One region of the Cytobacillus sp. IB215665 genome, then DNA from elsewhere that is predicted to be linked to it. Evidence: riboswitches for the same ligand, from Rfam matches in the RefSeq annotation. Region 1 holds a riboswitch; the other holds the start of a gene.

Region 1 (5,037 bases):
ACACATCTGCAACATGTGCATTAATTTCCACATGTGAATTTATCGCTTGCAATCGGCTTTTTGCTGCAACAGCCTTAGGTATTCTCTCTTGTGCATCTATTTCACTATAAAGTTGTTGTCTTTGTAAATTGCTCCATTCAACATAATCCCTATCAACGATTGTTAATTTTCCAACCCCTGCTCGTACGAGGGCTTCAGCATTGCCTGTTCCTAATGCTCCAGCCCCTATAAGGAGTACATGCTTGTTGGAGATTTTTTGTTGACCTGTTTCGCCAATCGGTAAAAATAATTGTTGTCGTGAATAACGTTCACTCAACCAATGCTCATTCCTTCCATCGGACTGCTAGCAGTAGCATATCGTTTTTTTGGTATACGCCCCGCCTCATAACCTAACCGTCCTGCATCAATCCCCAGCTTCATTGCTTGTGCCATCTTAACCGGGTCATTTGCACCAGATACTGCTGTATTCAACAATACGCCGTCAGCACCTAACTCCATTGCTAAGCTTGCATCTGTCGGACTACCGATTCCTGCATCTACGATTACTGGAACCGTTGCCTGTTCAATAATAAAGCTTAAATTTAACGGATTGATAATACCTTGTCCAGAGCCAATCGGTGATGCACCTGGCATAATTGCATGACAGCCTAACTCCTGTAATTTTCTTGCTAGTACAACATCATCAGACGTATAAGGCAAGACAATAAAGCCTTCCTCAAGTAATTGTTCAGATGCTTTAAATGTTTCTATTGGGTCTGGTAGCAACGTTTTTGAATCTCCAATTACTTCTACTTTTATCATATCACAAAGACCAGAAGCTTTTGCTAGCTTTGCAATCCGAACAGCTTCTTCAGCAGTTGCTGCGCCAGCCGTATTTGGTAATAACTTATATTTACTAACGTCTAACTGTTCTAAAAAATTAGGTTGACTTTTTTCATAAATATTCATTCTTCGAACTGCAAAAGTTAACACCTCTGTATTCGATACATCAACAGCATCCTTTTGTACTTCAAAACTAGAATATTTACCTGTTCCTAAAAATAAACGTGATGAAAATTCATATGGTCCAATTTTTAACATATTAACCGCCTCCTACAAAATGTACAATCTCAATTCTGTCATTATCATTTACTTGTGTATCTTTATGATCCTGCTTTTGTAAAATAGTAGAGTTTATTTCAACAATAACAATGTTATCCTCAAGCTCGAAGTGGGCGAGTACATCTGATATATTTTCTAAAGTATCAGGTACATCAACCCGATCACCATTAATAAATAACTTCATTCTCACACTCCTTTCTCTAACAACATTGTCTAATCATAGATTGTTATTTTCATATTTTCTAAAACCGTTGTTGATTGGCGTACAACATCCAATCTGTTTACGTAAGCTAGCTGTATATCTCAACAACAAAGCATACGGAAAAAGAACCTACATTTAAAAAACCAAGCATTTAACGATCAATTCGAAAATGCTGCATTAACTCATAATCATGGTCGATTCCTTCAACTAAATCAGCAGTAACTTTGCCAGTTATAGGGGCTAACAAAATCCCATTTCGATAATGCCCTGTAGCTATAATTAAGCCCATCACATGTGGATGCTCCCCTAATAAAGGCATACCATCATGAGTTTGAGGACGAATGCCTGACCATGCTTTTTCAAATTGAGTGTTGATGATTTCTGGTAAAATGATCGAAGCTTTTTCTATTAGACTACAAATGGAACCCGTAGATACTGTCGTATTGAAAGTATTTGGGTACATTGTTGCTCCAATAATTATTCTTCCACCCTTTTTTGGAACTAGGTAACAATGGTGAGAAAAGATTGTTTGTGTTAACAAAGGTTTGTCAGTCTTGACAGATAAACATTCCCCTTTTACCGGATAGCTAGGCAATGACAACCCAGTTTGCTTGATAACCATGTCCGTCCAAGCACCGCTAGCTACAATAACCCTTTCGGAATGGAATTCACCCTCGTTTGTAACAACACCTTGGATTTTATCGTTTTTTATGATTAATGAATAAACATTCGTTTCCTCTTTGATCATAGCTCCTAGCACCCTTGCTGCCCTAAAAAATGCAATCGTTAAATCATAAGCAGACACTTGACCATCTTTAGGTATACTCATAGCTCCTCTGACAATTGAAGACAGTGAAGGTTCATTTGCTCTCACTTCTTCAGATGTTAAATATTCAGTTTGTTCTCCAATATTTTTTTGCAGTTGAATAATTTGTTTTAATTGCTGCTCCTCTTCTTCACTTATTGCAATCTTGAGCATTCCTTTGTTCACATATCCAATATGGACGTTCGATTTGCTTTCTAATTCCTCGATCGTTGTAGGAAACATGCTCCTGCTTTTTTTAGCTAATTGAAACAATGGCCCATCCTCAGTTAATTCCGCTTGAGCTGCTAACATCCCTGCAGCAGCACCAGAAGATTTACTACCTAATTGATCTTTCTCAATGACCAGCACATGGTGCCCTCGCTTTGCTAGATGATAAGCGATTGAACCACCATTTATGCCCCCACCAATAACGATGGCATCATACGTTTTCTTCATGTAATCATCTCTTTCGATAACATTTTTGAATATTCTTTTACTGCTTCTATAGGCGTTTGGGCTAATAATACACCTGACAATACTGCCACTCCATCTACTCCTCTATCTATCAGTTCAGGAATATGAATTGGTTTAATTCCTCCAATGGCGATTAAAGGTATCGATAGCTGTTTTTTAAATTCTTTGACACTATCAACCCCTTTAGCTATCACTCCTTTTTTGGAGGAGGTAGGATAAATATGACCATACATCACATAATCAGCCCCTTGCAGTTCTGCTTCAACAGCCTCTTCTAATGAATGAACAGACTTCCCTATGCGAAGCTTTGGAAATACCCTTTTCACATCGCTTACCGATAAGCTATGATATGCTAGCTGAACACCACCAACTTCAGCAACTGAAGCAACATCAATTCGGTCATTTATGACTATCTTATTAAGTGGTACACTTCGTTGTATTAGTTGATTAATCATTTGATATAAGTCTCTCGCTGACATTTGTTTTTCACGTAAGTGTATAGCAGTTGCAAAAGGATGAATCTCACTAATAATCGAAACAAACGTGTTGATTGATTGTATCCCAGTTGAAACAATATGTAGCTCTTTGTTTGCCATAAGACCTCCTTGTAAATAAATTTAGTCAAGTATTTGAGCTTAGTTTATTCAGCTCTAGACATTACTCCCTAATAAACGGTCGCACATATAAAGATGAGAGATGTACTAACGTAAATTTACTCAGCAATCCAAACAGCTCATCGATATTGAGAATTACCCATATACTATAATTAGTGCCCTATCTCAAAAGACGCGATCGTCAAATAAGAAAATAACAATATTGAAATGTACATGTAGCCTTCAACAGTCATAAACATAAGCAACTAAAAAACCCACTCTTGCGTAAGAGTGGGTTTACATGTATCGAATGCATGAATATTTGACGTTATTAATCCAATTCATGAATAATATGTCTCATACCTAATTCATAAATTAAGCATGAAGACAAAGTCATTATCACATGTTGTCCACTTCCCTACGCTGGTGTCAGCCAGATCAGGTTCAAAGGGTCTGGAAACAAGATTCCATCTCAGTCTTCAATCAGACTCCCCTAGTGTTAATATATTTAGTTAGGCTGTCTCATAGTTCACTACAAAGTTTCCGAAGAGAGCCTTTAGTTATTCCTTTTCATAGTATAACACATGTACTAGATTTCTCAATTAATATATATGACAGTTAAGTGAATAACATGACTCTCAGCTTTTTAAAACGTATAGAATTTTTTATAGTCTTTCGAGAAAAAGAGATACCCTGAAATTTAGTTATATTTGTGTTTAGATCATTTTAAGAAAAGCAACAGTTAATTGAATAACTGCTTTTTCACAAAAGGAATATCATAGCACCTAATTCTCTTTATAACGAAGGAGATTCATAAACCCTGATGAAACTGTGCTAATATAGTAAAAGCAACATATTTCACGAAATAAACAAACTATTCAACTACTACAGCTGTTCCAAATGCTATGATTTCAGATGCACCTGTCATCACATTAGAGGTTTCTAAGCGTAAACATATAATGGCATTCGCCCCTTTACTTTTCGCATCTTCTACCATCCTGCTAATCGCTCGCTGCCGAGCCTCATCCATGACTTCTGTATATTCTTTAATTTCTCCTCCAACAAGTGTCTTAAGCCCTGCCATGATATCTTTACCAATGTGCTTCGTTTGCACAGTATTTCCTCTAACAAATCCTATTAATTGTTTAATCTCTTTCCCTGGGACAAAATCAGTAGTTACTAAGATCATCTTGATCTTCCTCCTTCTTCTCTTTTAAACGGTCAATAAATAACAAAATGAATAACAACAAAAAAATTACAAACGCGCTACCTAAAAGAAGTAGAGCTATTTTCACATTGATAAATAGGTAGACATATCCGAGAAGTTGAAAACAAACAATAATGAAAACTAACACATACTTTGTTTTTGTAATCAAATTGTTCACCACCTCATAGCCCATAAACTCCAAATAAAATACTAATCAAACATAGTACGCACAAACCTATAAAAAAGTTCAAATAAATTTTTAGTGTCAATCCCCCAATGTTTTAAAGCGGTGAAATAGTTGGGAATAGAAAAGGCTACAAACCATTCGTTTATAGCCTACTCAACGTGTTATTCTATTACTTGAATTGTTTCTTCTATATGGTCATGGAGCTCATCTTTTTTCATATGGACAGTCACATTATATTCACCGATTTTTTCAAAGGTTTTTAGCACCTTATATTCTCCTGCATTGCCTTCAATAGCGTCAATATAATCATGCTTTTCCTGTCCGTCCTGCCAAACTTCAAACTGAACCTCAGCTTTAGATAATGAGCTATTATCTACCTGGAGGTGAGCGATTAATGCTACTTCAGTATTTAATTTCACATTATCCATTGACATAAAATGAATTTTGAGCCCTTCCCCATGATTTGCT
Region 2 (5,037 bases), on a different contig from region 1:
TAGCGAATCACTGATTCATCCTCCTCACCTAACTTCACCAACTATCATAACAAATAATAAAACTACATTGTAACGATTTTAACAAAGTGTCATCATAATGATGTTAAAAAAAAAGTATAGGTGTTTTTTTAAGTTATGGCAAGTGATAAACTTCTTTTTACACGTTATTTAGCCTCAAACAATTAGACGAATGATCGTATAAAAATGTTACAACTATAATATTTTGAGTGAGGTAAACTATTGGAGATTGTGCTATGAGGAGATGTATTTGAGGTGATTCACTCGTAATATATAAAGATGAGGGAAGACTAGCCCTCATCTTCGTTTCAAGTTAAGTAGCAGGTTTATTAGGACCTTCTAGTTTTGGGTTACCATATCCCGTTGCTTTCTCTTTATTTTCTCGAGTATTTTGCTGCTGTTTGTTTTTATTTTTGGCCAACTAAAACACCTCCTAACGATTAGTGTAAACAATCCTGTTATTTTCATGCGAACTGCGTTGTCGAATTGTTGCAAATATAAAATTGTCGACTTTCTTTGTTGAATTACTTCTAGTTTTGTCAATCGTGGAGGTGTAGAGCTTAACATCACGAAACTATAACGTATAAGTCAAATGAAGATATGTTTAGCTCAATGATTGTAATGTAAGTTAAATATACTGACGAGGAGGAAGAAGATAAATGGAATTGACCAATAAAGAATTGCAGAATTCGGTGTTTGATGAATTGCTTGAGTATCTTGAATTAATAGATCAAAAGCTCGTTAATCATGTTGAAGAACACATAGGTGTATATGTTGAGCAACAACAAAGGAATATTAAAACTATATCCAATAACCTTCATAAAATAGAAAATATATATGACCATAACATCATCGACATTGCACTCTAATCCCACATAGAAGTTCAGCAAAAGATTCCCTCGCTATCCTTTCAATCAATCCATTAAATTGATATAATATTATTGGAACTTAAGTAGATTAATTGGAGAAAATAATATGGAAAATTACGAAAAATTAATAAAATTAACAAACATGTTAAAGACATTTAATAATAAATGCATAGGTATACTGGAGCAAAGAAAAGAGCTTACTCATGTTGAAGTTGATTTTTATCGTGAGGTATATCCGTTTGCTAATGAAGTTAATAAAATTCTTGATATGTGGAAAACCAATGCTTTCCAATGGATTAATGAACAAAACCCTAAGTATATTTATCCATTGCAAATTGAATCGACTATTGAAAATTTACAAACATTGTCTGTTCAAGTTTTTTATAATGAAGGTAAAGGGAAGCGTTTGTTAAACCTACATCAATCAGTTGATTATTTATTGAATGCGATGATAAGTGAACTTAAAGAAAAATAATAAATTGTATAATTTCTTTTTTCTCTATTCACAACAATATTAATTGTGTTATAGTATTAACGATAACAACATATGTTCACTACTAGGGGGGTCCAATAGCTTGGACTGAGAGAAGAACGCGTTAAAGTTCTTTGACTCTTAGAACCTGATCTGGCTCATACCAGCGTAGGGAAGTAGAATTCGACCAGCTTATTGTTACTTTAGCTATGTCATAAATTACTTTCAACAAAAGGGTTCTCAATTTTGAGAACCCTTTTTTAGTTGGTATGGGTTAGCAACTTCATAAGGTAGTTGGAATATGTACACTTTATTCAGACCGACTATCTGACAGTTGATTCATTCATATTATTGAGGAGGAATTTTCAAATGACAAAAGAAAGTATTGCACAAAATATGACATTTCCATGTAGCAAGAAGGTTTATGTACAAGGGCATCAAGCTGACGTAAAAGTTCCGATGAGAGAAATTGAGCTTCACCCTACTAGTGGCACTTTTGGCGAGGAAGAAAATGAGCCTGTGAGAGTATACGATACGAGCGGACCGTATACAGACGTTGCATATGATGTTGACATAAGAAGGGGTCTTCCAAAGCTACGAGATGACTGGATTATTAAACGAAATGATGTAGAACAGTATGAAGGCCGTGAAATAAAACCAGAGGATAATGGATATTTAGAATCAGATCCTCGTTCAAACCTTGAACAGTTTCCACATATTAATAAGCAGCCTCTACGAGCAAAAAGTGGTGGATGCGTTACACAATTGCACTATGCAAGAAAGGGTATAATAACCCCTGAAATGGAATTTATTGCTATACGTGAAAATATGAGCCCAGAGTTTGTGCGAGATGAAGTAGCTAGTGGACGTGCGATCATTCCAGCAAATATTAATCACCCAGAAAGTGAACCGATGATTATAGGGAAAAACTTCCATGTGAAAATTAATGCGAATATTGGCAATTCCGCCGTCTCGTCATCCATCGATGAGGAAGTAGAAAAAATGACATGGGCTATTCGTTGGGGTGCAGATACGATGATGGATTTGTCTACAGGGAAAAATATACATACAACGAGAGAATGGATTATTAGAAATGCACCAGTTCCAGTCGGAACAGTTCCTATTTATCAAGCGCTTGAAAAAGTAAACGGCATTGCAGAAGACTTAACGTGGGAAGTATATCGTGACACATTAATTGAGCAGGCTGAACAAGGTGTAGATTACTTTACGATTCATTCAGGGGTACTATTGAGATATATACCAATGACTGCAAAGCGTACGACAGGAATTGTTTCTAGAGGTGGTTCCATTTTAGCGCAGTGGTGCTTAGCACACCATGAAGAAAACTTTCTATATACTCATTTTGAAGATATTTGTGAAATCTTGAAAACATATGATATATCAGTTTCTTTAGGTGATGGTCTCCGTCCAGGTTCCATTGCTGATGCAAATGATGAAGCGCAGTTTGCAGAATTGGAAACATTGGGTGAATTAACGAAAATTGCTTGGAAGCATGATGTTCAAGTGATGATTGAAGGACCTGGTCATGTTCCGATGCATCTTATAAAAGAAAATGTGGATAAACAACAAGAAGTTTGTCATGATGCGCCATTTTACACACTAGGACCATTAACGACAGACATTGCGCCTGGCTATGACCATATTACTTCTGCAATAGGTGCTGCAATGATTGGCTGGTTTGGAACGGCGATGCTTTGCTACGTAACACCTAAAGAACACCTAGGCTTACCGAACAAAGAAGATGTTCGCGAAGGAGTTATTGCTTACAAAATTGCCGCGCATGCAGCAGATCTTGCGAAAGGACATCCAGGTGCTCAAAAACGAGATGATGCACTTTCTAAGGCACGCTTTGAATTTAGGTGGCACGATCAATTTAACCTTTCGTTAGACCCAGAGCGAGCACGTGAATATCACGATGAAACATTGCCTGCCGAAGGTGCTAAAACAGCCCATTTTTGCTCAATGTGTGGACCTAAGTTTTGTTCAATGAGAATATCTCAAGATATTCGAGATATGGCAAAAGACCAAGGTAAAAATGAGTCTGAAGTGATAGAAGAAGGAATGAAGCAAAAGGCAGAGGAATTTACGCAAACAGGGTCCAATATTTACGGCTAAATCTTCTATATAGTGAGAAGTAAGCGAATAGCGCTTACTTCTCACTTGTTTTTACTATGAACTTTCATTAAATACTCTTATTTCCACAGAATATTTCTAACAAAACTTACTCCTTTTCAACATGAATTGAAACTGGACGTTCTTTCCTCGTAGCTACTGTTTCGATTGCAAATTCTGCTTCTTCTTTATGTTTTGCTGCTACATTTTGTCCGAATTTATGTTTGGTGTTTTTATAACCTTTTCGTTTATGATTAAAATGTTTACCACGACCCATCCTTAATTCCTCCTATGTATAGTTTTCCATCTTTATTACTATTGGATAAAAAGGCGATAAATATAACTTTTATTCAAAATAAAATGGAATTTAATGATAAAATAAGATCAAACTTCATTAATATCCATAAAAAGAAAAAAATAAAATTATTTCCTATGGATCTTTTGAACTGATTTCTATAAGTGGGATATATTTTAATGATGTTAAGAAAGTACTTCTTAACTTGAACGTATTAACTAGAATGGAGTGATGAGGTGAAAAAAGAATGGTTAATTATTTTATCGGGGCCGATCATTATTTTAATAACTGTTGGAGTGATTTTAACTATCAATTTATACAAGGATTTTGAAGAAAGCGGGTTTTCAACATGGAGCCACACGTGGATTCCACTCGAATCATTAAGAGATAATGACGCAGTCCATTTGTCATATGGCATGAAATGGAATGGTGTAGGTAGTCCAATTATAAAAGAAATTACAATAATAAAAAGTGATGGCACAGTATTAAATGAGAGTGATAGATTATCAGCTATACCTTATATTTATGTAAGTGGATCTTATGGAAGCTTAGCTGAAAATGAGGAAAGAACAATAGATACCGTATATCAAGAAATTCAAGATTATCAACCTGATAAAGAAAGTTTTGTATTGACATATATACTAAGTATGGAGGAATTTGATCAATCTTACAAGACGACTGAAATTAAGCAGCTGAAAATAAAATATAAGCTTTTTGGTATAGAGCGTGTTCAGTTCATTGATTTTGATGGTTTTTTTAGGGAAATTGATTATTGGTAGATTAGGTATTCGATAAAAATAGAGGGGATAATAGTATCCCCTTCATATTATGTCTTATAGTATGATGTCATAGTTTTTTAGATGAATAGTAAGAGATTAGCCAGTTATGTTATCGACAATCAACTGAACGTGAAAGCCCATTTTGACTTGCAGCTCGAATATATCGTTTAGACGATTTCATCTACAACATACTCAGGCTTCTTCGCACCATCAGTCTCTAATTGACGTACAATATTTCTGTAATCTCTAATGGGAAGGTTTCCATGCAAGTAGATTTGTCTTGCGAAATCAAGCAATTCATTACTATCAATAGGTTCATATTTCCTTTGAGAAATAAAGTGGTTGCGCAATTCTTGAACATTCATGAGAACCCCTCCAATTAATATAATTTATTTATATGGTATCACGAAAAAGTACTCTTTTAAAAAATTTTAAATATTGAGAATTCCGACAATTACTTACATTTATTTT

The links. A riboswitch is a leader RNA that binds a small molecule or an ion and turns the genes downstream of it on or off. The one in region 1 is predicted to bind thiamine pyrophosphate.
Region 2: it holds a riboswitch for thiamine pyrophosphate, as region 1 does, so the genes downstream of both, thiC (phosphomethylpyrimidine synthase ThiC) here and tenI (thiazole tautomerase TenI) in region 1, are expected to answer to the same signal.

Annotation. Positions count from the first base shown of each region.
Region 1 is NZ_JAXBME010000003.1:409,704-414,740, forward strand. It holds gene SLH52_RS06125 (thiazole biosynthesis adenylyltransferase ThiF) at 1-316, opposite strand, end outside; gene SLH52_RS06130 (thiazole synthase) at 313-1,080, opposite strand; gene thiS (sulfur carrier protein ThiS) at 1,082-1,285, opposite strand; gene thiO (glycine oxidase ThiO) at 1,455-2,564, opposite strand; gene tenI (thiazole tautomerase TenI) at 2,561-3,178, opposite strand; TPP riboswitch at 3,574-3,680, opposite strand; gene SLH52_RS06150 (YbjQ family protein) at 4,050-4,364, opposite strand; gene SLH52_RS06155 (hypothetical protein) at 4,345-4,551, opposite strand; gene SLH52_RS06160 (FixH family protein) at 4,731-5,037, opposite strand, start outside.
Region 2 is NZ_JAXBME010000012.1:100,412-105,448, forward strand. It holds gene recU (Holliday junction resolvase RecU) at 1-11, opposite strand, end outside; gene SLH52_RS14905 (hypothetical protein) at 678-887, shown strand; gene SLH52_RS14910 (DUF1798 family protein) at 994-1,362, shown strand; TPP riboswitch at 1,437-1,551, shown strand; gene thiC (phosphomethylpyrimidine synthase ThiC) at 1,729-3,495, shown strand; gene SLH52_RS14920 (hypothetical protein) at 3,602-3,769, opposite strand; gene SLH52_RS14925 (hypothetical protein) at 4,024-4,566, shown strand; gene SLH52_RS14930 (YppF family protein) at 4,734-4,931, opposite strand.